DNA from 4 places in the Streptomyces sp. NPDC058877 genome. Region 4 is predicted to be linked to each of the others. Evidence: riboswitches for the same ligand, from Rfam matches in the RefSeq annotation. Region 4 holds a riboswitch; each other region holds the start of a gene.

Region 1 (6,994 bases), on a different contig from region 4:
CGCTCGACGTCTCCGCCGCCACGATCCGCCGGGACCTCGACGAGCTCGCCGAACAGCAGTTGCTGGTACGGACGCGCGGCGGGGCGGTCGCACACGGCGTCTCGTACGAGCTGCCCCTGCGGTACAAGTCGACCCGCAGGGCATCGGAGAAGCGGCGAATCGCCGAGGCCGCCGCGGACCTGGTCGCCCCCGGCGAGGTCGTCGGACTGAACGGCGGCACGACGACGACGGAAGTCGCCCGCGCACTGGCCTTGCGCTTCGCAAGCGGCCGGGCGGAGGCCCTCGGAGCCGCACCGGCCGGCCCCGCCCTCACCGTGGTCACCAATGCCCTCAACATCGCGGGCGAGCTCGCGGTGCGCCCACAGATCAAGATCGTCACCACGGGTGGCGTCGCGCGCCCCCAGACCTACGAACTGGTCGGCCCGCTGACGGTGGGGGTGCTCAACGAAGTCGTGCTCGACGCGGTGGTGCTCGGCGTCGACGGGATCGACCCCGAACTCGGCGTGATGGCCCACCAGGAGGACGAAGCCAGCATCAGTCGCCTCTTCACGGAACGCGCCAGCCGCGTCGTCGTGGTGACCGACTCCTCGAAGATGGGACGGCGGGCGTTTGCGCGGATCTGTGGTCTGGACCGGATCGACCTCCTGGTGACCGATACCGACATCGCCCCGGAGACGGTCGCCCAGCTCACCGAAGCAGGGGTCAGGGTCCTCGCCGTCTGACTCATTGGTTTCCTCGTAGACCAATTCCATCCCTGGCCAAACAAAGACTTTGCGTGTTCACGCAGTAATTACCGCATGGATGTATACCTTTAAGCCCTCCTCCCCCATCATGTCTGCGACGTGCCACTGGGGCACACCGCGACACGAGAGGCGGAGCATGATTCCCATCAGTCGCAGGGGGTTCGTCGGCATCGGTGCCGGACTCATGGCGGGAGCCGCCCTACCACCGGTCCGGGCGTCCGCAGCCGCGAGCAGCGCGACCGGCACCCTCACCGACGTCCGGCACGTGGTGATCCTCATGCAGGAGAACCGCAGCTTCGACCACTACTTCGGCACCCTGAAGGGCGTACGGGGGTTCGGCGATCGCGCCGCGGGCAACCTGCCGGGCGGCTGGGGCATGTTCAACCAGCCCAACTGGGGCAGCCGCCAGTACCCCTGGAAGCTCAGCGACACCCCGCCCGCCGGCGGCGTCGACGGCGAGACCCTCGCACAGTGCAACGGCGACCTGCCCCACAGTTGGACCTCACAGCACGCGGCATGGAACAAGGGCCGCCTCGACAACTGGGTCACGGGCGTGGGCAACACCCGGACGCTGGGCCACCTCGACCGCGGGGACATCCCCTTCCACCACGCGCTCGCCGACCACTACACGATATGCGACGCGTACTTCTGCTCTGCGCTGAGTTCCACCGGCCCCAACCGGACCTTCCTGTGGAGCGGGAAGATCGACGCTTCCAGCAAGGACGGGGGCGAGGAGTCGGGCCTGACCTGGGAGACGTACGCCGAGGCGCTCCAACGCGCCGGAGTGAGTTGGAAGGTCTACCAGAACGCCCAGGACAACTACGGCGACAACGGCCTCGCCTACTTCAAGAAGTTCACCAATGCGCGCCCCGGAGACCCCCTGTACGACCGGGGCATGGGCTCCGTCCCGAAGGTGACCGGCTCGACGCCGGACGACATCGCCGCGGCGATCCGCGCTGACGCCCTCGCGGGCACCCTTCCGCAGGTGTCGTGGGTGGTCGCGAGCGAGGCCTTCTCCGAGCACCCCTACGCTCCGCCCGGAGACGGCGCCCACTTCGTCGACCTCGTCTACCGCGCACTGGCCGCGAACCCCGACGTGTTCGACTCCACGGTGCTGTTCCTCAACTACGACGAGAACGACGGCTTCTTCGACCACGTGCCGCCGCCGATCGCCCCTCCGGGCACACCGGGCGAGTACATCGACGGCGTACCGATCGGGCTGGGCTTCCGCGTCCCCATGCTTGTCATGTCCCCGTGGACCAGGGGCGGCTGGGTGAGCTCCGAGGTCTTCGACCACACCTCCGTACTGCGCTTCATGGAGACCTGGACGACGGCCCTCGGCACCCCGGCCCTCTGCCCCCACATCAGCACCTGGCGGAGGAAGGTGACGGGCGACCTCACCGGGGTCTTCGACTTCGCCAACCCGGTGTACGGAGTGCCCTCCGCCCTTCCTTCCACGGCAAAGGTCATCGGCCAGGCCGCCTGCGCCCCGCTACCGAACCCGGCCCCCCAGAACAACGCCCTGCCCTCCCAGGAGCCCGGCACGCGCCCGGCACGCGCCCTGCCGTACCAGGCGAACGGCAACCTCGACCGCTTCGAGTTCGGCGCCGCGGGGAAGATCCTGGCCTGGTTCTCGATGACGAACCAGGGCTCGGAGGCCAAGCGGTCGGCGCACTTCTCGATCCATCCGCACCAGTACCGGGACACCGCCGCCTGGCAGTACACCGTGGACCCCGGCGACACCGCGTCCGACTACTTCAACATAGGCCTGGGGTGGGGTTCCGGTAAGTACGACATCTCCATGATGGGCCCCAACCGCTTCCTGCGCCGGTTCATCGGGGACGCCTCCAAGGCGGGCCGCGCCATCGAGGTGGCGGCCCGGTTCGCGCCCGAAGCGGGCACGGGGAAGACGGCCCTGTGGTTCAAGATGACCAACACCTCGGCCGGACCGGTCACCTTCACGATCCGCTCGAACGCCTACCGCTCGGACGGCCCGTGGACGTACACGGTGCCGGCGAACTCCAGTCGCGAGGACTTCTTCAACGCGGTCGCGTACAACGACGGCTGGTACGACTTCACGATCGTCGCCGACGTCGACGGGACGTGGTCGCGCCGCTACACCGGCCACATCGAGACCGGGGCGCCCAGCACCAGCGGCTGATTCCCCGACGCACGACCGGGCGGCGACCTCCTTGCCGCCGCCCGGCGACGGGCGGGGCGGGTCACCGGCCGGCGTGCGCGGCGCGGCGGATCGTGGCGTCGAGAAGGGCCAGTGCGTCGGCGGCGGTGCGGCCGGGGGCCCTGTTCCACGGACCGATCAGATCCAGCCACCCACGGGCCCGAAGCTCCGTCATGATCCAGGCGGCGGCCTCGTTCATGGTGTCCGCGCCGCCGTAGCCGAGGCGGTGGGCGGCGAGGAGGGCCCCGCAGACACACCGGGCACCTCGGACGTTGCGCAGTCTGTACGGAGCGTTCTGCCAGCCCCACTCCGTCAGCACCAGACGGGCATAGCCCAGGTGGACCGAGGGACGCAGCTCCACCTGGCCGATGCGGCGCCAGGCGTGGAGCCGGTCGGGCAGCACGGCGCCGATCCGGCCGGGGATGCGACGCCCGGCAGGAACCTCCTGCGGCAGGGCCGCGAGGGCATCGGCCACCAACCGTTCCACCGGCACGCTGAGCAGTTGCCGCCAGTGCGCTTCCGACGGGGCCGACTTTCCGGCGGGGGTCGCGCCGGTGACGATCTGCTGCCAGGCCGCGTCCTCGAAGAGCGCGGCGGCCTCGCGGTCAAGGTCATCGGGGGTGAGCAGCGGAGGGGAAGGGGACATCGAGGTGACTCCTAGGTCGACTGCCCCCATCTTTAATGCTGAATGTCCATTTTGCGAGTTTTGACCCTCGCAAGGAGAGGGCGCGCCGCGGCGACCTCCGGCGAGTCGGTGACATCACACCTAATTTCTGCACATTTACTCATGAATGGAATTACTTCTCATATCAGACATAAAGCATCGAGTGACGGGATTCACTCCCCACCCCATCCATTCGACGGAAGGATCCCCCCTCCCCTTGCCGCGCAAGGAAGTTCGAGATTCCGGAGAGATCATCGATCTTGAATTCGCGGAATTACTTGATCCATTTTTCGATACCCGAGAACCGCTCCCCTTGTTATCCGTTGCATTACTGGCCTACGGTCGCCTCCATTCGAGCGGATCGCCTAATCCTGCCGCCGCTCGACACACCTCCCTTTTCACCCGACGGCAGGAGCGGGGGACCCACGAATACGCCGGTCCGGTGATCCGGAACGGCTCGGGGTGTAGCCGCGTGCGCGCGGCCGGACACCTCCCGTCCGAACCCGACAGCTCACCTCGCAGGCACCGGAGAGGAATCCGTCATGCCTGCTCACGGCAAGCACCGCCGCCCCCGTCGTAGTCCCGTCTCCCGTGGCCTGGCCCTGGTGGGCACGGGCGGCGCCGCATTGACCTTGCCGCTGGTCGTGCCGGCCGCCGCCAACGCCGCTCCGGCGTCCGCGGCCCCGGAAACGGCCGCCCGGCCCTTCAGCAGCCCCGCGGCCCCGGCCGTCGCCAAGGCGGTCACCGCCCCGGCAGCCGCGCGCACCTACACCGTCGTGAGCGGTGACTCGCTTTCCCTGATCGCCCACAAGAAGGGAATCCAGGGCGGCTGGAAGAGCCTTTACCGGGCCAACAAGGGAGCCGTGGGTGACAACCCGTCACTCATTCACCCCGGTCTGAAGCTGACGATTCATAAGAATTCCGCAAAGCCCGTTGCCACACAGGGCAAGCCGAAGAAGTCCACGACGACCGAGCGCGCGAGCCGCTCCGAACGCCGCCCGGCCGCCCCCGTGGTGACCACCGGCACCGGCGCGTCCGCAGCGCAGGCCGCCCCCGCTGCGGTCAAGGCCGCTCCGGTTGCCGCCACCAACTACGCCGACAACCTCGACGGCTGGATCAGGGAGTCGCTGGCGATCATGGCCCAGCAGGGCATCCCCGGCACCTACGACGGCATCCTCCGCAACGTCATGCGCGAGTCCTCGGGAAACCCCAGGGCCATCAACCTCTGGGACTCCAATGCCGCCGCTGGCACCCCCTCGAAGGGGCTGCTGCAGGTCATCGAGCCGACCTTCCTCGCCTACCACGTGCCCGGTACGTCCATGGACCTGTTCGACCCGGTCGCCAACATCACCGCCGCCTGCAACTACGCGGCCGACCGGTACGGCTCCATCGACAACGTCAACGGGGCGTACTGACCCGCTGCCGCCGGAAGTGGTCGTCGAACCAGGAGGTGGCGAGCTCCGCCACCTCCTCCAGGGCCCCCGGCTCCTCGAAGAGGTGGCCGGCACCCCCCACCACGGTGAGCCGGTTCTCACAGCGCAGCAGTGACTGGGCCCTCCTGTTGAGGTCGAGGACCAGCGCGTCCGCGCCCCCCACCACCAGGAGCGTGGGGGCGCGCACCCGCCCCAGGCGCTCACCCGCGAGGTCCGGCCGGCCGCCGCGCGAGACGACGGCGCTCACCCGGGACTCGGGGTCGCCGGCCGCCCACAGCGCAGCCGCCGCGCCGGTGCTCGCCCCGAAGTACCCCAGGGGAAGTCCGGCCCCCTCGGGCCGCGCGGCCAGCCATTCGGTGGCCCCGGCAAGCCGCCCGGCGAGCAGTGGGGTGTCGAAGACCCTTGCCCGGTCCGTGGCCTCCGCCTCGGTCAGCAGGTCGAAGAGCAGCGTCCCTAGCCCCGCCCGGTTGAGCCCGGCGGCAACCGCCCGGTTCCGGGGGCTGTGCCGACTGCTTCCGCTGCCGTGGGCGAACAGGACGATGCCACCTGCTCCCTCGGGCACCGCGAGCCGTCCGGCGAGCGTGCGGCCGGTGACCGGGATCCACACGTCCGTGTCCTGCACGACCGGGTCGCGCGCGGCCCTGTTCCGGTCCAGGCAGGCGACGACCTCGGCGTCCGCGGTCTGTGAGAAGTCCCGGTAGAACTGCCCGATCGCGAAGAACCGGTCCGGCGTGTGCACGCTGACGGTCTCGTCGACCTCCCCGCCGAGCCGGGTCGTCCAGCCGCGCGGAGCCACCGGGACCGCGAGGACGATCCGGGCAGCGCCACGGGCGCGGACCACCCGGCAGGCCGCCAGGGCCGTGGCCCCGGTCGCCAGGCCGTCGTCGACCACCACCACCGTCCGTCCGTCGAGCGGCACGGAAGGCCGGTCGCCCCGGTAGCGGAGGGCCCGGTGGTCGAGCTCCACGTGCTCCCGTGCTTCCACGGCGGCGAGCTCGCGTTCGCTCACCCCGGCCTCGCGGAGCACCCTCTCGTTGAGCACCCGGACGCCCCCCTCCCCGAGCGCCCCCATCGCGAGCTCCGGTTGCTGGGGGACCCCGAGCTTGCGTACGAGGCAGATGTCGAGCGGCGCATCGAGGGCGTCCGCCACCTCGGCAGCCACGGGCACGCCGCCCCGCGGGAGCCCGAGGACCACGACGTCCCGGTCCTTGAGGTGGTCGAGCCGGGCGGCAAGCTGCCGCCCCGCGTCACTGCGGTCGCTGAAGAACATGATCGGCCGCCCTTCCGCCTGCGCGGCTCGGACCCGGGGAAGAACACGGTCGTCCGTCCCTTGCCCACCCCTCCCAGGGTAGACGGGGCGCGGTGACCGGCAGGCCTAAGACGGGCCCGGCCGCTCGGCCCGGGGAGTCACCGGCCCGGCAGAGGAGGACGGAGCCGGCCCAAGCTCCGCGGAACACCCTGCTCACGACGGTGAACGCACCGGTCCCGGATGCGGGCGGCTTCGTCCCTGGCGCATGCTGTCTGTGTGACCTCGCACGGCGTGTCCGGCCACGGCCCGGCGGGCGGCATCGGACATCCGTCCGAGAACGGAGCCGACGACGGGCCGGCTCCGGCTGCGCTGACCTGGGCACTTGCGGAAGCCGCCGTCGAAGCGGTGGAGCAGGTGGGCGGCTATGCGGGCGGGGTGTACCTGCGCTCCGGCACTCCGGGGCTGCTGCGGCTCGCCGTCCTGGTGGGGCTTCCCGGGCAATTGTTCCGCCCGTGGTGGCGGATGCACGCGAACCGGCCGTTTCCCGTCTCTGAGGTGCACCGCTCGGGGCAGTCCGTCCACCTCGCCGACGTCGAGGAGGCCATGCAGCGCTTTCCCCAACTGGTGGCGAGCCTGCCGTTCCCCTTCGCCTCGCTGTACTCGCCCGTGGTCGCGGGCCGGGAGCGCTTCGGCGTGCTCATGGCGCTGCGGGCGCCGAGTCCCGGG
Region 2 (6,994 bases), on a different contig from region 4:
TGCGTACCCACCTCGCCCTGTTGGAGCAGGAACGCGAGCGCATCGGACGCCAGATCGCGTCGGTGCGGACCACTCTGCAGAAGACCGAGAAGGGAGAAGAACTCATGGCCGACGAAGTGTTCGACGGCTTCGACCACACGAAGTACGAGAAAGAGGTCACCGAGCGCTGGGGGGCCGAGGCGTACGCGGAGGGCGACCGCTGGTGGCGCTCGCTCGACGCCGGGCAGAAGAAGGCGTTCGTGGCGGAGCAGGCCGAGATCGCCCGCGACTTCGGGCGGGCGGCGCGGTCCGGTCTCGCCGCCGACGGCGAGGAGGTGCAGGCCATCGTGCGGCGCCAGGTCGCATGGCTGTCGAAGACCGCGACGCCGAGCAAGGAGTACCTGATCGGACTCGGCCAGATGTACGTCGACGACCCGCGCTTCACCGCCCACTACGACAAGCACGGGGAGGGCACCGCGCTCCTGGTCCGGGACGCGATGACCGTCCATGCGGAGCGGTACGTGGGCTGATCCGCCGCCCACGGCGTGCGGAACCCGTGGGGACCGGCCGCCCGCAGACCGCGGGGCCCCGGTGATCCGCTGCCCGAAGTAAACGGTGGCCAAAACCGCGCTCGCCTCTTTGTGGGCGTGCGATGCCCCACCGTAGTCTCACGCGCACCATGAGTAGTGAAGGGTGTGTGAGGGAGCTGAGCCGGCGGGCGCCCGCCGTGCTCGTCCTGCTTGCGCTCCTCGCACTCCTCGTGGGCGTCTGCCACGGCCCCCACGGGCACGCGCTGCCGACCTCCGCCCCGGCCACCGTCTTCGCCCCCGTGCCCCCGCACGGCTGTGAGCGCTCCGGTGACCCGTGGTCCTTCGACGCGCCCCTGCCCGCGCAGGGTGCGGCCTCCCAGCTCGCCGCGCCGGACGCCGGCGGGGCCACGACCCGGTCGTACGCGGCGGACCTCCGCACCGACCCCCGCGCGCGCTGCGTCCGGGGCAGGGCGGGACCCGGGCCCGAGCCGGGCCGTCTGCTGATCGCCCTCGGAGTGGACCGGAACTGAACCGGGTCCCGCCCCCCGCGTGACCAGGTTCCCTTCCGCGTACCCACCAGCAAGGACGTACCCCGCCATGAGCGCACCACGGACCGGCTCCCCGCTGCCCGCCGCCCCGCAGGCCCCGACCCACGTCCAGACCGTCGGCAACACCCCCGTCCTGTGGACGGACGACGGCTACTGGGCCAAGCTCGAAGGCTTCAACTTCGGCGGCATCAAGGACCGCGCCGCCCTCTACATGGTCGAGCAGGCCCGTCGTCGAGGGGAGTTGCGGCCGGGCGCCCCGATCGTCGAGTCCTCCTCCGGGACCCTCGGCCTCGGTCTGGCCCTCGCGGGCGTGCTCCACGGCCACCCCGTGCACGTCATCACCGACCCCGGTCTCGAACCGATCGTCGAGCGGATGCTCGTCGCCCACGGCGCCCGGGTCCACCTGGTGCGCGAGCCGAGCCCGCGGGGCGGTTGGCAGCAGGCCCGGATGGACCGGGTCGCCGAGCTGTTGCAGGGCCTCGACGGCGCTTGGTGGCCCGACCAGTACGGGAACCCCGACAACCCCGATGCGTACGCGGGGCTCGCCGCCGAGCTGGCCGCGCAACTGGACCGGATCGACGTCCTGGTCTGCGCGGTCGGCACCGGGGGGCATTCGGCCGGGATCGCCCGGGCCCTGCGCGCCACCAGCAGTCCGGCCCTGGAACTGGTCGGCGTGGACTCCGTGAACTCCACCGTCTTCGGGTTGCCGGCCGGGGAGCGGCTGATGCGCGGCCTCGGCTCCTCCATCCACCCGGCCAATGTGGACCACGGGGCCTTCGACGAGGTCCACTGGGTGGGCCCGGCGGAGGCGGTGCGGGCGGCCCGCCGCCTGGCCTCCCGCCAGTTCGCGACGGGAGGCTGGAGCGTGGGGGCGGTCGCACTGGTCGCCGGATGGCTGGCCCGCACCAGGCCGCGCGGGACCCGGATCGCGGCGGTCTTCCCGGACGGGCCGCAGCGGTACTTCGACACCGTCTTCAACGACGAGTTCTGCGCGGCGCACGGCCTCCTCGACGGGCCCGTGAGGGAGGCGCCGGCCGGGTACGTCTCCGGTGAAACCGTCAGCGGCTGGACCCGCCGGGACCTGGGGAGGGCCCGGTGACCACGGCGACCGCGCCCGCCAAGGGCGGCATCTGGAGGCAGACCCGCAGCTTCGACCCGGCCGTCCGGCTGCTCTTCCTCAACCAGCTGACCATCAATCTGGGCTTCTACATGCTCATGCCGTACCTGGCCGCGCACCTGGCGGACGGGCTCGGGATGGCCGCCTGGGCCGTCGGTCTCGTCCTCGGCGCCCGGAACCTCTCCCAGCAGGGCATGTTCCTCGTCGGCGGGGCGCTCGCCGACCGGCTCGGCTTCAAACCGCTCATCGTGGCCGGCTGCGCGCTGCGGACGGTCGGCTTCGGGGCGCTCGCCCTCGCGCAGTCGCTGCCGTGGCTGATCGCCGCCTCGCTTGCCACGGGACTGGCGGGCGCGCTGTTCAACCCGGCGGTGCGTGCCTGTCTCGCGGCGGAGGCGGGGGAGGAGCGACGGGTGGAGGCCTTCGCGCTGTTCAACGCCTACTACCAGGCGGGCATCCTGCTCGGGCCGCTCGTCGGGGTGGCCCTGACGGGGGTGTCGTTCCGGCTGACGTGCGTGGTGGCGGCGGTGTTGTTCGCCGGGCTGACCCTGGTCCAGCTCCGGCACCTGCCCGTGCGGACCGCCTCCGGCGCCGGAGACGGTGGGGAGGGGGAGCGGGGGCAGTTCCGCACCGTGCTCGCGCACCGCACCTTCTGGCTCTTCTCGCTGGCCATGACCGGCTCGTACGTGCTGTCCTTCCAGGTCTACCTGGCGCTGCCGCTCGCCGCGGGCGGTACGGCGACGACGACCGCGCTGTTCGTGGTCTCGGCGCTCGTCGCGCTCGCCGGACAACTGAGGATCACGGCCTGGTGCCGGCACCGCCTCAGCCGGGAGCGGTGCCTGGTCCTCGGACTCGGCCTGATGGGCAGCGCCTTCCTGCTCCCGGCCGCCCTGGGCCGGGGCGTGGTGGGGCTGCTGTCGTGCGCGGCGGTCCTGGCCGTCGCGAACGCGGTGCTCTACCCGTACGAGATGGACACCGTCGTCGCCCTGGCCCGGGGCCGCTGGGTCGCCACCCACTACGGGCTCTACAACACGGTGTGCGGGGTCGGCATCACCCTGGGGAACCTGGGGACGGGTGCGCTGTTGGACGTCACCGGGTGGTCGGCGGTGCCGTGGCTCGCGCTGTGCGGGGTCGGCCTGGTGTGTGCGACGGCGATGGCCCTGTTGGCCCGGGGCGGGCGGCTCGCCGAGGGGGTCGTCGCCCCGGCGTCGGGCTGACGCCGTCCACCGGTCGGCCGCCCGGGAGTCGCCGCCGCGCGTGACGGCGGCGACCCTGGGAGGGCGCGGTGCGGACCGCGGCCGGTCGGACCGGGCAGGAGAGCACAGGTGGGGCACCCCGTAGGAGCGGCGGACGGAACGCGGCGGCGCGACGAGGCCCGTCCGGCGTACGGCAGGGTCCGGCGGTTCCTCCGCACCCTGCCCCCGCTGATCATCGTGGGCGGTGTCGTCTTCGACCTGCTGACACCGCCCGCGTACACGGCGGCGCCGCTCTTCTCCGCCGCCCCGCTGGTCGCCGCGCCCTTCTTCTCGACGCTGACCAGCCTGCTCACCGGCCTCGCCGCGGTCCTGGCCTCCATCGGACTGCACGTCTACAACGGCACCTCCTTCGACATCCCGCCCCTCACCGAGACCCTGACCGTGGTCACCGTCTCCGTGCTCGCCCTGCTCATCAACCGGGTCGTGCGCCGCAGCGGCGAGCGCCTCGCCTCGGCGCGGGTGATCGCCGAGGCTGCGCAGAAGGCCGTGCTGCCGACGCCCGCCGAGCGGATCGGGGGGCTGCAGTGCGCGGCGCGGTACGAGGCGGCGCAGGCCGACGCGTTCATCGGCGGGGACCTGTTCGCCGTGCAGGACACCCCGCACGGGGTGCGGCTGGTGGTCGGGGACGTGCGGGGCAAGGGGATGGACGCGGTCGAGGCGGTCGCCGTCATCGTGGGGGCCTTCCGGGAGGCGGCCGAGCAGGAGCGGTCCCTGGAGGGGGTGGCGCAGCGGCTGGAGCGGGCACTGGCCCGGGAGGGCACCCGCCGGGACGAGCTCGACGCGGTCGAGGGGTTCACGACCGCGGTGTTGGCCGAGGTCCCGCATCCGGGCGGGAGCGGGACCTTCGACGGCTTCGTCCGGGTCGTCAACCGCGGGCACCCGCCGCCGCTGGTGCTGCACGGGGACGGGCGGCTGGCCGCCCTGGAGCCGGACGAGGCCGCGCTACCGCTCGGCATGGGGGAGTTGGGTGCGTGGCCGGACCGGGCGCAGGCCCGGCCGTTCCCACCGGGTGCGACGCTGCTCTTCTACACCGACGGCCTCTCGGAGGCCCGGAACGGGCAGGGCGTCTTCTACGATCCGGCGGCCCGGCTCGCCGGGCGGATCTTCCCGGGCCCGGAGGAACTGCTCGATGCGCTCGTGGACGACGTGCGCCTCCACACGGGTGGCGGTGCGACGGACGACATGGCGCTGCTCGCGGTGAGCCGGCCGGCGAGCGGGCAGCCGGAGCGGCGCCGGACGATGCCGGTCGTGCCGCCGGCCGGCTCCGGTCACCAGGGGTAGTCGAGGGGTGTCACTGCGATAACAATTGACACAACGTCAGATTCTGAAGGTTTCGCCCCACCCGCCCCGGACCTTGTTGAGTGGGGGTCAAATCGCCTCATAGTGCGCCAATTCAATGAATGATCAAGGAGAACGGCTTGGAATCGGGAGGCCCTGTCTATTAACGTTCGATAACGCAGTGCGGTCGTCACAGCCGTCGCAAGAGGCGGCACCGTGCGCATGCGCCGAATCCTGAAAGGGAACCGGGGAACCACCACTTGGGGTGAATCGGGCCCCTTCGCACGCGTGCGAACCACGCACCCGCGCGAGCGAGCCCGTAGGAGACCTTCCTGCTCCGAACCCGTCAGCTAACCCGGTAGGCGAGGAGGAAGGAAAGGAGCGCGCCCCCGTGGCGTCCAACACCCCCGCACCCGAGGCCCCCTTCGACGCCTTTGGCGGCGGTGCGGGTCCCGCTGCCGAAGGCACCGAGTGGAACCCCACCGAGGGCTCCCTCCGGGCCGAGAACCGTTCCGGCGGCCGGCACCGGGTCGTCAAGCAGCGCTCCAACTTCGCCCGCTCCTCCACCGTCCTCGGCGTCGGCGTGATCGCTGCCGTCGGCGCGGGCGGCCTCGCCACCGCGCAGGAGAAGCCCCCGGTGGCGATATCCCTCCCCGACCTGCCCGACCTGAACCTTCCGGACGCCCAGGACCTCCCCGGCGTCGGCGCGTTCCTCTCCGGCGACGAAGAGGAGGCGCCCGTCACCACGGCCACCGCCAACCCGAACCCGCTCACCAGCACCACGTACGCCACCGCGACCGAGGACCGGAGCGGTCAGGCCGAGCAGGTCTCCGCCGGCACCGCCGACGCGGGAGAGGCCCTGCGCGCCCGCATCCTCCAGCAGGCCGAGCAGCAGCAGGCCTCCGCAGACGCCACCGAGAAGGCCGAGGCGGAGAGGGCGGCGGCGGAGAAGGCGGCCGTCGAGGCCGCGGCCAAGGCGGAGGCAGCCGCGAAGGCCGAGGCGGAGGCCAAGGCGAAGGCCGAGGCGGAAGCCAAGGCGAAGGCCGAGGCGGAGGCGGCGGCGAAGGCTGCGGCCGAGGCCGAGGCCGAGCGCCTGGCCCAGCTCGCCGCGAGCTACTCGCTCCCCCTCTCCTCGTACACGATCACCTCCACCTACATGCAGTCCGGTTCCATGTGGTCCTCCGGCTACCACACCGGCCTCGACTTCGCCGCCCCCACGGGCACCCCGCTGAAGGCCGTCCACGGCGCGACCGTCAAGTCGGCCGGCTGGTCCGGCTCCTACGGCTACCGGATCGTCCTGGAGCTGGAGGACGGCACCGAGATCTGGTACTGCCACCTGTCGTCCATGACGGTCAGCGTCGGCCAGACCGTGGGCACCGGCGAGACGATCGGCCGCGTCGGTGCCACCGGCAACGTCACCGGCCCCCACCTCCACCTGGAGGTCCACACCCCCGGCGGCGACGGCATCGACCCGGCCGGCTGGCTCCGCTCCAAGGGCCTGAGCATCTGACCCCGGTGGAATAGGCCCGGCGGCGGGACCCGTTGGTCCATTCATGACCACCCTCCGCCCGCTGGGCACCTCCGAGCTGCACGTCTTCCCCCTCGCCCTGGGCGGCAACGTCTTCGGCTGGACCGCCGACGAGGACCAGTCCTTCGCCGTCCTTGACGCCTACGCCGCAGCCGGTGGCAATTTCATCGACTCCGCCGACGTCTATTCCGCGTGGGCCGAGGGCAACGAGGGCGGCGAGTCCGAGACCGTCATCGGCCGCTGGCTCGCCTCCCGGGGCAACCGCTCCGAGGTCGTCGTCGCCACCAAGGTCGGCGCCCACCCCCACTTCAAGGGCCTCTCCGCCGCCACCATCAAGGCGGGCGCGGAGGAGTCGCTGCGCCGCCTGGGCACCGACCACATCGACCTCTACTACACCCACTTCGACGACGAGTCCGTCCCCGTCGAGGAGATCGTCACCGCCCTCGACGGGCTGGTGCGGGAGGGCAAGGTGCGGGCCGTCGCCGCCTCCAACATCTCCCCGGAGCGGCTGAGCGCCTCCCTCGACTTCGCCGAAGCCGAAGGCCTCGCCCGGTACGTCGCCCTCCAGCCGCACTACAACCTGGTCTCGCGCGACACCTACGAGGGACCGCTGCTGGACGTCGTCGCCGGGGCGGGCATCTCCGCCGTCCCCTACTACGGCCTCGCGTCCGGCTTCCTCACGGGCAAGTACCGCCCCGGGAAGACCGTCGAGAGCGCCCGCGCCCACCGCGCGGCGGCGCTCGCCGAGACCGGGCGCGGAC
Region 3 (6,994 bases), on a different contig from region 4:
CGGACGCCGCCGGTCGCGCGTCCCTTGCGCGGGTACTGGTCGAAGGGGGTCAGCTTCGCCGAGGTGCCCGCCGAGGCGTCCAGGGCGCCCGTGGAGCCCGCGATGGTGAAGACGACGGCGTCCGCTGCCGGGTCGACGGCCGTGAACGAGATCACCTCGGCGTCCGCGGCGAGCTTGATGCCGGCCATGCCGCCTGCCGGACGTCCCTGGGGCCGCACCTGGGAGGCCTGGTAGCGCAGCAGTTGGGCATCGGAGGTGATGAAGACCAGGTCTTCCTCGCCCGTCCGCAGTTCGACGGCGCCGACGATCCGGTCGCCCTCCTTGAGGGTGATGACCTCCAGCTCCTCCTTGTTCGACGGATAGTCCGGCACCACGCGCTTCACCACGCCCTGGAGCGTGCCGAGGGCGAGGCCCGGCGAGGATTCGTCCAGCGTGGTGAGACAGACGACCGTCTCGTCCGTCTCCAGGGAGAGGAACTCCGACAGCGGTGCGCCGCCCGCGAGGTTCGGGGCGCTCGCGGTGTCCGGCAGCTGGGGCAGGTCGATCACCGCGACCCGCAGCAGCCGTCCGGCCGAGGTCACCGCGCCGACCTCGCCGCGCTGAGTGGCTGCCACCGCCGACACGATCACGTCGTGCTTGGCCCGCGCCGCGTCAGGGTCGACCGGCGGCAGCTCGGCCGTTGCCGTGCGGGCGAGCAGGCCGGTCGAGGAGAGCAGCACCTGGCAGGGGTCGTCCGCGACCTGCAGGGACACGGCCGCGACGGGTGCGCCCGCCGACTCCAGCAGGACCGTCCTCCGGTCCGTGGCGAACTTCTTGGAGACTGCTGCCAGCTCCGCCGAGACCAACTTGCGGAGCTCCGCGTCGGAGTTGAGGATTCCGGTCAGCTCGTCGATCTCGCCGTTGAGGCGGTCGCGCTCGCCCTCCAGCTCCAGGCGGTCGAACTTGGTGAGCCGGCGCAGCGGGGTGTCCAGGATGTACTGCGTCTGGATCGCGCTGAGGGAGAAGCGCTCCATCAGGCGCTCCTTGGCCTGGGCCGAGTTCTCGCTCTCCCGGATGAGGCGGATGACCTCGTCGATGTCGAGCAGCGCGACCAGGAGGCCCTCGACCAGGTGGAGCCGGTCCTGCTTCTTGGTGCGGCGGAACTCGGACCGGCGCCTGACCACCTCGAAGCGGTGGTCCAGGTAGACCTCGAGGAGCTCCTTGAGGCCGAGGGTGAGCGGCTGGCCGTCGACCAGGGCCACGTTGTTGATGCCGAAGGACTCTTCCATCGGCGTCAGCTTGTAGAGCTGCTCCAGCACCGCTTCCGGCACGAAACCGTTCTTGATCTCGATGACCAGACGCAGGCCGTGGCTGCGGTCGGTGAGGTCCTTGACGTCCGCGATGCCCTGGAGCTTCTTGGAACCGACCAGGTCCTTGATCTTGGAGACGACCTTCTCCGGGCCGACCGTGAACGGCAGCTCGGTCACGACGATGCCCTTGCGGCGGGCCGTCACCGTTTCCACGGTCGTGGTGGCGCGGATCTTGAAGGAGCCACGCCCCGATGCGTAGGCGTCCTTGATGCCGGAGAGGCCGACGATCCGACCGCCGGTGGGCAGGTCGGGGCCGGGCACGAAGCGCATCAGTGCTTCGAGGTCGGCGTTGGGGTAGCGGATCAGGTGGCGGGCAGCCGCGACGACCTCGCCGAGGTTGTGCGGGGGCATGTTCGTCGCCATGCCGACCGCGATGCCGGAAGCACCGTTGACCAGCAGGTTCGGGTAGGCCGCGGGGAGCGCGACGGGTTCCTGCTCCTGGCCGTCGTAGTTCGGCGCGAAGTCGACCGTGTCCTCGTCGATGGACTCGGTCATGAGGAGCGCGGCGGGGGCCATCCGGGACTCGGTGTACCGCATGGCGGCCGGTGGGTCGTCATTGCCCAGGGAACCGAAGTTGCCGTGGCCGTCGACCAGGGGCAGACGCATGGAGAAGGGCTGCGCCATGCGGACCATCGCGTCATAGATCGACGCGTCGCCGTGCGGGTGCAGCTTGCCCATCACCTCGCCGACGACGCGGGCGCACTTGACGAAGCCGCGCTCGGGGCGCAGGCCCATTTCGTTCATCTGGAAGACGATGCGGCGTTGGACGGGCTTCATGCCGTCGCGGGCGTCCGGGAGGGCACGCGAGTAGATCACCGAGTACGCGTACTCGAGGAAGGAGCCCTGCATCTCGTCGACGACGTCGATGTCGAGGATCTTCTCCTCGTACGCGTCGTCCGGCGGCGGTGTCTTCGTGCTGCGGCGGGCCATCGCGGCTGCGGCTCCTTCACCAACAAGGTTGATCTGACGCGGACCATTGTGGACCGTGTCACCGACAACGCCGACCGCGACCCGGAAGAGGGACATCATGACGGAGCGGGAACTTCGCCAGGTGTCGGCGCGCTTGCATACAGTGGCAGGACTTTTTCACATCGCGATCGAAGGGACGTACATGCCCATGGGTCACACGGCCACGGCCGAGGCCGGCTCCGGCGGCCTGACAGCGACCGAGCACCGGTTGGCGAACGGCCTGCGCGTGGTGCTCTCCGAGGACCACCTGACCCCGGTCGCCGCGGTCTGCCTCTGGTACGACGTCGGCTCGCGTCACGAGGTCAAGGGACGCACCGGCCTCGCCCACCTCTTCGAGCACCTGATGTTCCAGGGCTCCCAGCAGGTCCAGGGGAACGGCCACTTCGAGCTGGTCCAGGGCGCCGGGGGATCGCTCAACGGCACGACCAGCTTCGAGCGCACCAACTACTTCGAAACCATGCCCGCGCACCAGCTGGAGCTCGCGCTCTGGCTGGAGGCCGACCGCATGGGTTCGCTGCTCGCCGCCCTGGACGACGAGTCCATGGAGAACCAGCGGGACGTCGTCAAGAACGAGCGCCGCCAGCGCTACGACAACGTGCCGTACGGCACCGCCTTCGAGAAGCTGACCGCCCTCGCCTACCCGGAGGGCCACCCCTACCACCACACGCCGATCGGCTCCATGGCCGACCTGGACGCGGCCACCCTGGAGGACGCGCGGAACTTCTTCCGCACCTACTACGCCCCCAACAACGCGGTCCTGTCCGTCGTCGGCGACATCGACCCGGCGCAGACCCTCGCCTGGGTCGAGAAGTACTTCGGCTCCATCCCCGCCCACGACGGCAAGCCCGAGCCGCGCCCCGGCGAACTGCCCGAGGTCATCGGCGAGCAGTTGCGCGAGGTCGTCGAGGAAGAGGTTCCCGCCCGTGCGCTGATGGCCGCCTATCGGCTGCCGCACGACGGCACGCGCGAGTGTGACGCCGCCGACCTCGCCCTGACGGTCCTGGGCGGCGGCGAGTCCTCCCGCCTGCACAACCGCCTGGTGCGCCGTGACCGTACCGCGGTGGCCGCGGGCTTCGGCCTGCTGCGGCTCGCCGGGGCGCCTTCGCTCGGCTGGCTCGACGTGAAGACCTCCGGCGGCGTCGAGGTGCCGCAGATCGAGGCGGCCGTCGACGAGGAGCTCGCCCGGTTCGCGGCGGAGGGTCCCACGTCGGAGGAGATGGAGCGTGCGCAGGCCCAGCTGGAGCGGGAGTGGCTGGACCGGCTCGGCACGGTGGCGGGCCGCGCGGACGAACTGTGCCGGTTCGCGGTGCTCTTCGGCGACCCGCAGCTCGCCCTGACCGCCGTCGACCGGGTCCTGGACGTCACCGCGGACGAGGTCCGGGCGGTCGCGGCGGCCAAGCTGCGCCCCGACAACCGTGCGGTGCTCGTCTACGAGCCCCTGGCGACCGAGCAGAGCGACAGCGACGAGGAAGAGGGAGCGGACCAGTGACCGACGCTGCCGTGTCTTTGACGAACATGGACTTCCACCCGCAGCCCCAGCCGGGCACCGCGAAGCCGTGGGCCTTCCCGGCTCCGGACCGTGCGAAGCTGGACAACGGTCTGACCGTGCTCACCTGCCACCGGCCCGGTCAGCAGGTGGTGGCGGTGGAGCTCTTCCTGCCGGCGCCGCTGGACGCCGAGCCCGCCGGTCTCGACGGCGTTGCCACGATCATGGCCCGCGCCCTGTCCGAGGGCACCGACCGGCACAGTGCGGAGGAGTTCGCGGCCGAGTTGGAGCGCTGCGGCGCCACGCTCGACGCGCACGCCGACCACCCGGGCGTGCGAGTCTCCCTGGAGGTGCCGGTCTCCCGCCTGCCCAAGGCGCTCGGCCTGCTGTCCGAGGCCCTCGTCGCGCCGGCGTTCCTGGAGACCGAGGTCGAACGCCTGGTGCGCAACCGCCTCGACGAGATCCCGCACGAGTCGGCCAACCCGTCCCGTCGCGCCGCCAAACAGCTCTACAAGGAGCTGTTTCCGGACGGTTCCCGGATGTCCCGGCCGCGCCAGGGCACCGAGGAGACGGTCGCCGCGATCGACGCCGCTGCGGTACGCGCCTTCTACGAGGCGTACGCACGGCCCGCCACGGCCACGGCCGTGGTCGTCGGTGACTTGACCGGCGTCGACCTCGACAAGGTCCTCGCCGAGTCCTTGGGCGCCTGGGTCGGTGAGCCGGCCGAGCCGCTGCCGATGCCGCCGGTCACCGCCGACGACACCGGGCGGGTCGTCATCGTGGACCGCCCCGGTGCGGTGCAGACCCAGTTGCTGATCGGCCGGATCGGTCCGGACCGGCACGACCGCGTCTGGCCGGCCCAGATCCTCGGCACCTACTGCCTGGGCGGCACCCTGACCTCGCGCCTGGACCGTGTCCTGCGCGAGGAGAAGGGCTACACGTACGGGGTGCGGGCCTTCGGGCAGGTGCTCCGCTCCGACGCCGGGGGGAACGGAGCGGCGATGCTGGCCATCAGCGGTTCCGTCGACACCCCCAACACGGGTCCGGCGCTTGAGGACCTCTGGAAGGTGCTGCGGACCCTGGCCGCGGAGGGACTCACGGACGCCGAGCGCGAGACGGCCGTGCAGAACCTCGTGGGTGTGGCACCCCTCAAGTACGAGACGGCCGCTTCGGTCGCCGGGACGCTCGCCGATCAGGTGGAGCAGCACCTCCCGGACGACTTTCAGGCCGAGTTGTACGCGCGCCTGGTCGAGACCGGCACGGTCGAGGCGACGGCAGCCGTGGTCAGTGCCTTCCCGGTGGACCGACTGGTCACCGTGCTGGTCGGTGACGCCGCTCAGATCGCGGAGCCGGTGCGGGCGCTCGGCATCGGTGAAGTGACCGTGGTGACCGGCTGATCCGTTCCGCCGACCACGGCAGAGCCCGGCAACGGAGGTCCCTGACGGCATGGTTCGTCAGGGACCTCCCGTTTGTCCGTATTGCTGGTAAGGGTGGCCTTCTGCCCTGTGGCATGTCTTACAAATAAGCGTGTCTGTTTGGTGATTGACAGACGATCCGCATAGCGTCGGTCCGGCTGTTCGTCAGTTGCACGTGCCGCAACCGCGGCATCGAACAGTCATCGCCGAGTCCCCGTCAGGCGCGAGCCTGGGGAGCCGGGGACCCACATCGAGTCCCTGGGGTGAATCGAGCGCCTTCGTCCCGGACGGAGGGGTTCGTAGGAGACCTTCCTGCTCCGAACCCGTCAGCTAACCCGGTAGGCGAGAAGGAAGGAAAGGACCAGCCACTTCATGGCGTTCACCCGTGCCACCGGGAAGCATCGTGGTTCGAGCCGGATGGCTCGCCGCAGCGTGGGCATCGCCGGTGCGGCGACGCTCGCCACCACCGGCGTCATCGGCACCCTGGCCTCCCCGGCGCTCGCCGCCGACACGGACGACCGTTCCCCCGAGGACACCGGCCTCACCCAGGTGATCACCGAGGATTCCCTCGTGGACCGGATCAACGCCCAGGCCGCCGCCCAGGAGCAGGAGGCCGTCGAGGCCATCGCCAAGGCGAAGGCCGAGGCCGAGGCCAAGCGCAAGGCCGAGGCCCGGGCCAAGGAGATCCGCCTGGAGCGCGAGCGTGCCGCCCGCGAGGCCGAGCGCCGCCGCCTGGCCTCCTTCCAGCTTCCCGTTGCCGGCTCGTACGTCTCCACCGGTTACAAGACCGGCGGCTCGCTCTGGTCCTCCGGCAGCCACTCCGGCGTCGACTTCCACGCCGCCTACGGCACCCGGGTCGTCTCCGTCGGCTCCGGCACCGTCGTCGAGGCCGGCTGGGGCGGCGCTTACGGCAACAACATCGTCATCCGGATGAACGACGGCACCTACACCCAGTACGGGCACCTCGCCTCCATCGGCGTGTACGTCGGCCAGACCGTCGAGCCGGGCCAGCAGATAGGCGTCTCGGGTTCGACCGGCAACTCGACCGGTCCCCACCTCCACTTCGAGGCGCGCACGAGCCCCGAGTACGGCTCGGACGTCAACCCGATCTCGTACCTCCGTGCCCGCGGCGTCGCGGTCTGATCCGGATCCGTCGCGCACCACGTCGCAAAAGCCCCGGCTCGTACTGAGCCGGGGTTTTTTGCTGACCAAAAGATATCCATGGATTCCGCTGGGGCATCGGAAATTCTGGCGTGCTGCAATAGAGTCGCAGATCGGACGCAGGACGGGCGTCGATCACGTTGTCTCGCGCGGACCAAGGCGGAGGTCGGACATGCGCATTCCCGCGCACTCGGTATGCACGGCGATCCGGGACGACATCGTCTCCGGTCTGTTCGAGCGGGGGAGCCGGTTGACCGAGGAACAGCTCGCCCGTCGGTACGGGGTCTCCCGCGTTCCGGTCCGTGAGGCGCTGCGCACCCTGGAGTCCGAGGGCTTCGTTGTCACCCGCCGGCATGCGGGCGCCCATGTGGCCGAGCCCACCGAACAGGAGGCGGCCGACCTCCTCGACATGCGGGCGCTGCTCGAACCGCTGGGGGCCGCGCGGGCGGCGCAGCGGCGCACCCAGGCGCATCTGAAGGTGTTGCGCGGCCTGGTCAGGCTGGGGCAGGAGCGGGCCAGGCGGGGACAGGGCGAGGACCTGAGGTCGCTCGGGAGTTGGTTCCACGAGACGCTCGCGCAGGCCTCCGGCAGTCCTGCCCTGACGGCGCTGCTCA
Region 4 (6,994 bases):
GGGGCTGCTCTGGGACTTCGGGAAGACACTGGTCAAGCAGGCGGTCGCGCAGCGCTGAAGCCGCACGGCCGGTGCACTTTGCCTCTGAGGCAATAAATTTGCCTCAGAGGAACGGTCCTGGCGGAATGGACGCATGGACCACGCCCCCGGGGCGCCACCCCCGGTCCCCGTCACCCCGGACGTCCTGCCGGACGTCGCTCCGCAGCTGCGGGCCCTGCGCCGCCGCCGGGGGTTCACCCTGGAGGCCGCCGCCCAACGGGCCGGCCTCTCGCCGGCCCACCTCTCACGGTTGGAGACCGGGAACCGGCAGCCCTCGCTCCCGATGTTGCTCGCCCTCGCCCGCATCTACGGTACGACGGTCTCCGAGCTCCTCGGCGAGGCTCCCCCCGAGCGCGATCCGGTGGTGCGGGCGGGCCGTTCCGAGCCGGTCGAGGCCGACGGCTGGGTCTACCGCCAGGCGGGTGGGGCCGGCCGGGCCCTGCAGTGCCTGCGGGTCCACGTGCCGTACGCCACCCGGGCCGACATCGTGCGGGTCCATCCGGGCGAGGAGTGGATCCACGTCCTGGAGGGGCGGGTGCGGCTCGCGCTCGGCGAGGTCGTCCACGTCCTCGACCCCGGGGACAGCGCGCACTTCGACTCGCTGACCCCGCACCGGATCGGCGCCGCCACCCCCGGCGGGGCCGAGCTGCTCTTCGTCCACACCCTGATGCAGAGCCCCGCCGCCGAGCTGTGCCTCGGGGGCGGGACCCCGCACCGGGGCTGATCACGGGCGACTCGTTGAGATCCTCGAAGGAAGGGTTGACATGTCCGACAAATCCGCACCGGTCACCGGTGAAGAGCGCGGCGAGGGCAGGTTCCCCAAGGGGCTCGTGCTCCGCCTCTTCGCCTATTTGATCGCCGGCCACCTCTTCGCCGGCTTCCTCTACCTGCTCTTCCTGATGGGCGGGCAGAACCAGTAGTTCCGCTCGCCGGGCTCATGCGCCGGTGAGCAGCCGCTCCCGCAGGCGTTCGCGGGTCTCCGGAGCCAGCTTCAGTCCTTCCGTGAGGTAGGCGTCCACCGAGCCCCAGGTCGCCCCGATCGTTTCCAGGGCGGCCCGCAGGTACTCCACCCGCGCGTCGAAGAGCGGGCTCAGCAGCTCCATCACCTCGGGGGACATCCCGTCCGGGGCGGTGGAGCTGCGCCGTATCTTGTAGCGGCGGTGCGGGTCGTTCGACTTCACGTAGTCGGCCTCGATCGCGTCCCGCTCCACGTCGACGGCCAGCAGGGTGATCGCGACGGCGAGTCCCGCCCGGTCCTTGCCGGCCGCGCAGTGCATGAGGGCCGGGACGCTCTCCTCCGCCATGGAGTGCAGGATCCGACTGTGCTCCGCGGTGCGCTCGACCACCATCTTCCGGTAGGAATCGGACATTCGGGCGGCTGCCTTGCCGTCGCCGAGGACCTCCCGCAGCCGGGCGACCTCTCCGTCCCTGACCAGCTTCCAGAACTCCTTGCCGTCGGCCGGGTCATTGAGGGGGATGTTCACGTTCCGCACGCCGGGCAGCTCGACGTCCGCGCCCTCGACCTTCCGGTCGGCCTCGTTGCGGAAGTCGAAGACGGTGTGGAGGCCCAGGGAGGCGAGGAAGGCGGCGTCGCGCTCCGTCGCGTGGGCGAGGTGGCCGCTGCGGAAGAGTCGTCCGGGGTGAACGGCGCGCCCGTCCGTCGTCGGCAGGCCGCCCACGTCCCGGAAGTTGCGGACCTCCGTCAGTTCGGGCTCGGTGGCTTCGGTGGGAGGGGTCTGCGGCAGCTGCTGCGTCACGGGCGGGTGCTCCTGTTCTGGCGGTCTGTTCTTGGGGCAATCATCTCGGCCGAGTGCCGTGTGCGCACCCCCCTCGGGGGGTAATGGGCGATCTGTCCGTATTTGGGGGATAGGGGCAACGCGCCCTGATTGAGGGGGAGATGGGGTTCGATGCGTGAGCAGCGTCATAACCGTGACGGAACGTGCCTGATCGTCTTCTTCGAATTCCCTTGGGGAAAAGGAGATCGACAGACCGTCATCCACGGAGGGTGACCGGAATTTCGCCCCAAAGGCAAAGGATTGCGGAGTTCCTGAAAAGTGCGGCTTGTTCGCTCCGGCCCCACTCGTCTAGCGTCGCGCTCACTCCGGACGGACCGCCGAATCCTGCCACCGCCCGGAATCCGCACTCACCCGTACGAGGCAGGAGCGGGGGACCCAGGTAGTACGCCGATCCCTCGACAAGGACGGCTCGGGGTGAAGTCGCGTGAGAACGCGGCCGGACATCTCCAGTCCGAACCCGACAGCTCACCTCGTAGGCGACGGAGAGGAATTCGCCATGCCCGCGAAGGGTAAGCACCGCCGTCCCAAGGTCAACCCGATCACCCGCGGGTTCCTGGCCGCCGGCACCGGAGGCGCCGTCGTCGCCCTCCCGCTCCTCGGAGCCGCCAGCGCCCACGCCGCGCCGGCCCTGCCCGTCGCCGTCCCGGCGAAGGCCGCTGCCGTGGAGGCCGCCCCGGTCGCCGCGAAGGCCGTGCCGAAGACCTACTCCGTGGTCCGGGGCGACTACCTGTCGAAGATCGCCGCCGAGCACCACCTGGCGGGCGGCTGGCAGAAGCTCTACGAGGACAACCGCCAGGTCGTCGGTGAGAACCCCTCGCTGATCCTGCCCGGAATGAAGCTCACCCTCGGTGCGAAGAGCACGGCGAAGGCCCCCGCTCCGAAGGCCCCCGCTCCGAAGGACTCCGCCAGCAGCAAGCGGAGCTCCGGAAAGAACGGCGACGCCCCCCGGGCTTCCCGCAGCAGCGAGCGCGCCTCGGCCCCGGCCGCCGCGACCTCCGCGCCCTCCTCTTCTTCCGCCGCGTCGTCCTCGTCGGCCGGCACGACCTCCTCCTCCGGCTGGTTCGCCCCCGTCAACGGCGGCGTCTCCACCCCGTACCGCGCCTCGGGCTCCATGTGGTCCTCCGGCTACCACACCGGTGTCGACTTCATGGCCTCCACCGGAACCACCGTCGTGGCGGTCGGCCCCGGCACCGTCTACTCCGCGGGCAACGGGGGAGCGTACGGCAACCAGGTCGTCATCCAGCACGCCGACGGCACCTTCTCGCAGTACGCCCACCTCTCCTCGATCTCCGTCTCCGCCGGCCAGACCGTCAGCGGCGGCCAGCAGATCGGCCTCTCCGGCGCGACCGGCAACGTCACCGGCCCGCATCTGCACTTCGAAATGCGCACCGGGCCGGGGTACGGCTCCGACATCGACCCGCTGGCGACCCTGCGCCAGCACGGCGTGAACATCTGACGCCCCGTAACTCCTGGAGGCCCGGCACGTGCGTGCCGGGCCTCCGGCGTATTCCGGCTTGGTGGAATCTTTATCGGTGGCGTATGTCACCCGCCGTCAACCCCTCCTTACGGTCGCGTAGGTCACACCCGAAGGGGAAGGATGTGGTCCCGTGGCAGACGATTCGAGATCAAGAGACAACCACGCATTCGGGTCGTACGCGGCGATCGGTGACAGCTTCACCGAGGGCGTCGGAGACCCCGGCCCCGACGGGGCCTACGTCGGCTGGGCTGACCGCTTCGCGGTCCTGCTCGCCGACCAGCTGCCGGAGCACGACGCCTTCCGCTACGCCAACCTGGCCGTACGCGGACGCCTCCTCGACCAGATCGTGGCGGAACAGGTCCCCCGGGCGAAGGAACTCGCCCCCGACCTGGTGACCTTCTGCGCCGGCGGCAATGACATCATCCGCCCCGGGACGGATCCGGACGACGTGGCCGAGCGCTTCGAACGCGCCGTCGTCGAGCTGACCTCCGCCGTCGGAACCGTCATGGTGACGACCGGTTTCGACACCCGCGAGGTCACGCTCCTCAAGCACCTCCGGGGGAAGATCGCCACCTACAACGGACACGTCCGGGCCGTCGCCGACCGCTACGGCTGTCCGGTCCTCGACCTGTGGTCGCTGAAGTCCGTCCAGGACCGGCGCGCCTGGGACGAGGACCGGCTGCACCTCTCCCCCGAGGGACACACCCGGGTCGCCCTGCGCGCCGCACAGGTCCTCGGCATGCCGGTGCCCGCGGACCCGGACCAGCCGTGGCCGCCGGTCCCGCCGCGCGGCACCCTCGAAGTCCGACGCGACGACATCCACTGGGCCAAGGAGTACCTCGTGCCCTGGATCGGACGCCGGTTGCGCGGCGAGAGCTCCGGAGACCACGTCGAGGCCAAGCGCCCCGACCTCATGCCGCTGTAGTCGGCGGTGCGGCGGGGATCCGCTCCAGGACCCCGCCGGCGAACACGTCGTACAGCGGCAGCGTCTCCAGGTGGACGTAGCCGATGTGACAGTCGCAGACGGCGAGGGGGCAAGCCCGGGGACGCAGGGCGGCGCGGTACGAGCCGTCGTACAGGTTCCCCAGCTCCGCCCGGACGAAGTGGCAGCGCCGCACCGTCCCCTCGCCGTCCACCGAGACCACGGACTCCCCGGTCCGGCAGGGCAGCCCCGCCGAGCGGTGCGGATGCCGGCTGTACGGGAACAAGGGGTCGAGCTCCGTCCAGGCATCGGCCTCCGCGTCGGTGTAGGTGCGCCCCTCGGCCGCGTTCACCCAGAGGTACACGTGCGGGGGCAGCTCCGCCCGCAGCCGGACGGCGTCCTCCCGGTGCTCGGGCAGACCGACCACGCCGACGCTGAAGCGGATGCCCCGTTCGGCGAGCTCCCGGCACCGGGTGAGGAAGCGTTCGTACGGTGTCTGCCCCGGGTGGTAGGTGCACCAGAGCGCCACGCCCTCCGGGTCGGCCTCCGCCAGCCACTCCGTCCTGCAGCTGAGATTGGTCTGGATCGCCACCCGCTCCACGTGCGGGAGCCGGGACAGCTCGACCAGTGCCCGCCGGTACCAGGAGCGCACCAGCCCCTCGCCCCACGGAGTGAAGAGGACGCGCAGCCGGTCACCGGTCTGCGCGGCGACCCAGCCGGTGAACCGTTCGAGCGCCGCCCGGTCCGCACGCAACTGCTCGCGGCTGTCCCGCCGCTTCGCGAAGGGGCAGTACGGGCAGTCGAAGTCGCAGGAGGAGAGCGGTCCCCGGTAGAGCAGCGTCAGGTCCGTGCCCGAGGGCGGGCCCGGGGCCGGAAGCGGGCGTGCGGTCGGCTGGAGGCCCTTGTCCGGGCGTCGGCTCAGATCCATGCCGACCCCGCTACTTCGCCTCGTACGCGGCCATCGCGGCGCGCACGGCGGGGGAGAAGAGCCGGGGACCGAGACCGTCGGAGTGGGCGAGCCCCTCCGGTGACAGCCGCAGCACGCCCCTCGGGGCGTCCGCGTCCAGCCAGCCGTACGCCTCGAAGGAGGAGAGCTCGGGGCCGAAGTCCGCGAACGGCGAGGATCCGAACCGCTCCTCGTATCCGGCGAGCGGCATGCCCTCGGCCTGGAGCAGCGACTGCAGCAGATGGCGGCGACGCGCCTCCTGCCCGCCCACCGCCCGGCCCACCTCGGCGCGGGAGAAGTCCTCCGTCGCGGTGTAGGCGTCGATGATCGAGCGGACCTCCCGCATGTCGACGGCGTAGTCGAAGGAGTAGTGCAGGGCGGAGGTGTACGAGCGGGCCCCACAGCCCAGGCCGATCATGCCGTCCGTCTGACAGGCGTGGTCCTCCGGGCCGGCGGGGGCGGCGTCCGCGCGGCGGAACATCCGCATCGACACCTGCTCGTAGCCCTGGGAGAGGAGGTGGTCCCGGCCGGAGCGGTAGAGGCGCAAACGCTGCTCGTCCCACTCCCGGTCGGCGGCTTCCGGGTCCTGGATCCGGCCGAGCCCGGTGAGCGGGCGCACGTACAGCGGATAGAGGTAGAGCTCCTCGGGCCGCCAGGCGAGGGCGGCGTCCAGCGAGACCCGCCAGGACCGCTCCGTCTGTCCGTCGATGCCGTAGATCAGGTCGATGTTCAGGACGGGCACCCCGGTGTCCCGGATCCGACCGAGCGCCGCCTCGACGTCTGCCCGGCGCTGCGGCCGGACGGCGGCCCGGGCCTCCGCTTCGACGAAGCTCTGCACCCCGATGCTGAGCCGGGTCGCACCCCGCTCGGCGAGGACCGCGAGCCGGTCGGCAGTGGCGGTCGCCGGTGAGGTCTCCACCGAGAGCGGCACCGCCCGCAGGTCCGCCCCCATGCGCTTCTCGGCGATGTCGCACAGCCGGGTCAGTTCGTCGGCGGTCAGGAAGGTGGGCGTGCCGCCGCCGAACGCGGCCGTGGCGAAGCGCACCGGTGCCGCGTCCCCGAGGGCCTCGCGGACGGCGAGGGCCTGTCGATCGAGGGCGTCGAGGTAGCGACCGGTCAGCCCCTCCGGGGCGCCGACCCGGGTGAAGAGGTTGCAGAAACCGCAGCGGACCTCGCAGAACGGTACGTGCGCGTACAGCGAGAGGGCGTCCTTCGGCTCGTCGGCCCAGAGCGCGGACAGCTCCGGGCGCTCCGGGAGCATGCGGTACGCCGTCTTGTGCGGATAGGCGTAGACGTAGCTCTGGTAGGGCCGGGGACGGGGGGAAGCGGACGAGACGCTCATGCGGCGACCTCCCCGTCGGGTCCCGGCAGGACGAACTGGGCGTAAGGAACGGTCCACACGCTCTCGTGGCCCAGCCGGTGGCCGGTGAACCCGTCCTCCCCGTACGCGGTCCCGTGGTCGGAACAGACGATGGCGAAGCAGGGGCGGCGGCTGCTCATCGCGGTGAAGAGCCGTCCCACGTGAAGGTCGACGTACTCCAGCGCGGCGGCGTGGCTCGCCCGGGAGTCCCCCGACTCGGGGGTTGCCCCCGGCAGGTGGAACCAGTTGGGCTGGTGCAGCGCCGACGCGTTCAGGAAGAGGAAGAGCCGTTCCTCACGGGGGAGTCCGACGACCACTTCTTCGGCGCGTGTGACCTGGGACTCGAAGGACGTCGGGGAGGCGACGCCGAAGGAGGGCTCCCAGTGGCTCTCCTGGAACAGGGCGGGGAGCACCGAGCCCAGGGGCGGCCGTTTGTTGAAGAAGCCGACGCCGC

The links. A riboswitch is a leader RNA that binds a small molecule or an ion and turns the genes downstream of it on or off. The one in region 4 is predicted to bind cyclic di-AMP.
Region 1: linked by a shared signal. The riboswitch ahead of ACFW2Y_RS29610 (transglycosylase SLT domain-containing protein) and the one ahead of ACFW2Y_RS24975 (peptidoglycan DD-metalloendopeptidase family protein) in region 4 are both predicted to bind cyclic di-AMP.
Region 2: linked by a shared signal. The riboswitch ahead of ACFW2Y_RS27800 (M23 family metallopeptidase) and the one ahead of ACFW2Y_RS24975 (peptidoglycan DD-metalloendopeptidase family protein) in region 4 are both predicted to bind cyclic di-AMP.
Region 3: linked by a shared signal. The riboswitch ahead of ACFW2Y_RS28235 (M23 family metallopeptidase) and the one ahead of ACFW2Y_RS24975 (peptidoglycan DD-metalloendopeptidase family protein) in region 4 are both predicted to bind cyclic di-AMP.

The regions. Positions count from the first base shown of each region.
Region 1 covers NZ_JBHYMF010000187.1:3,343-10,336, reverse strand. Annotated here, with positions in the region: gene ACFW2Y_RS29625 (DeoR/GlpR family DNA-binding transcription regulator) at 1-722, shown strand, start outside; gene ACFW2Y_RS29620 (phosphocholine-specific phospholipase C) at 880-2,904, shown strand; gene ACFW2Y_RS29615 (hypothetical protein) at 2,966-3,568, opposite strand; cyclic di-AMP (ydaO/yuaA leader) riboswitch at 3,939-4,124, shown strand; gene ACFW2Y_RS29610 (transglycosylase SLT domain-containing protein) at 4,129-5,001, shown strand; gene ACFW2Y_RS29605 (phosphoribosyltransferase family protein) at 4,985-6,289, opposite strand; gene ACFW2Y_RS29600 (SpoIIE family protein phosphatase) at 6,545-6,994, shown strand, end outside.
Region 2 covers NZ_JBHYMF010000159.1:9,258-16,251, forward strand. Annotated here, with positions in the region: gene ACFW2Y_RS27775 (MerR family transcriptional regulator) at 1-509, shown strand, start outside; gene ACFW2Y_RS27780 (hypothetical protein) at 659-1,039, shown strand; gene ACFW2Y_RS27785 (PLP-dependent cysteine synthase family protein) at 1,107-2,156, shown strand; gene ACFW2Y_RS27790 (MFS transporter) at 2,153-3,388, shown strand; gene ACFW2Y_RS27795 (PP2C family protein-serine/threonine phosphatase) at 3,497-4,708, shown strand; cyclic di-AMP (ydaO/yuaA leader) riboswitch at 4,921-5,085, shown strand; gene ACFW2Y_RS27800 (M23 family metallopeptidase) at 5,097-6,215, shown strand; gene ACFW2Y_RS27805 (aldo/keto reductase) at 6,259-6,994, shown strand, end outside.
Region 3 covers NZ_JBHYMF010000165.1:416-7,409, reverse strand. Annotated here, with positions in the region: gene ACFW2Y_RS28250 (DNA topoisomerase (ATP-hydrolyzing) subunit A) at 1-2,279, opposite strand, end outside; gene ACFW2Y_RS28245 (M16 family metallopeptidase) at 2,461-3,807, shown strand; gene ACFW2Y_RS28240 (M16 family metallopeptidase) at 3,804-5,201, shown strand; cyclic di-AMP (ydaO/yuaA leader) riboswitch at 5,414-5,579, shown strand; gene ACFW2Y_RS28235 (M23 family metallopeptidase) at 5,592-6,362, shown strand; gene ACFW2Y_RS28230 (GntR family transcriptional regulator) at 6,553-6,994, shown strand, end outside.
Region 4 covers NZ_JBHYMF010000125.1:5,150-12,143, forward strand. Annotated here, with positions in the region: gene ACFW2Y_RS24955 (aspartate aminotransferase family protein) at 1-58, shown strand, start outside; gene ACFW2Y_RS24960 (helix-turn-helix domain-containing protein) at 134-763, shown strand; gene ACFW2Y_RS24965 (DUF6126 family protein) at 804-959, shown strand; gene ACFW2Y_RS24970 (tyrosine-protein phosphatase) at 975-1,796, opposite strand; cyclic di-AMP (ydaO/yuaA leader) riboswitch at 2,157-2,327, shown strand; gene ACFW2Y_RS24975 (peptidoglycan DD-metalloendopeptidase family protein) at 2,332-3,291, shown strand; gene ACFW2Y_RS24980 (SGNH/GDSL hydrolase family protein) at 3,443-4,237, shown strand; gene ACFW2Y_RS24985 (STM4011 family radical SAM protein) at 4,224-5,162, opposite strand; gene ACFW2Y_RS24990 (STM4012 family radical SAM protein) at 5,173-6,522, opposite strand; gene ACFW2Y_RS24995 (STM4013/SEN3800 family hydrolase) at 6,519-6,994, opposite strand, start outside.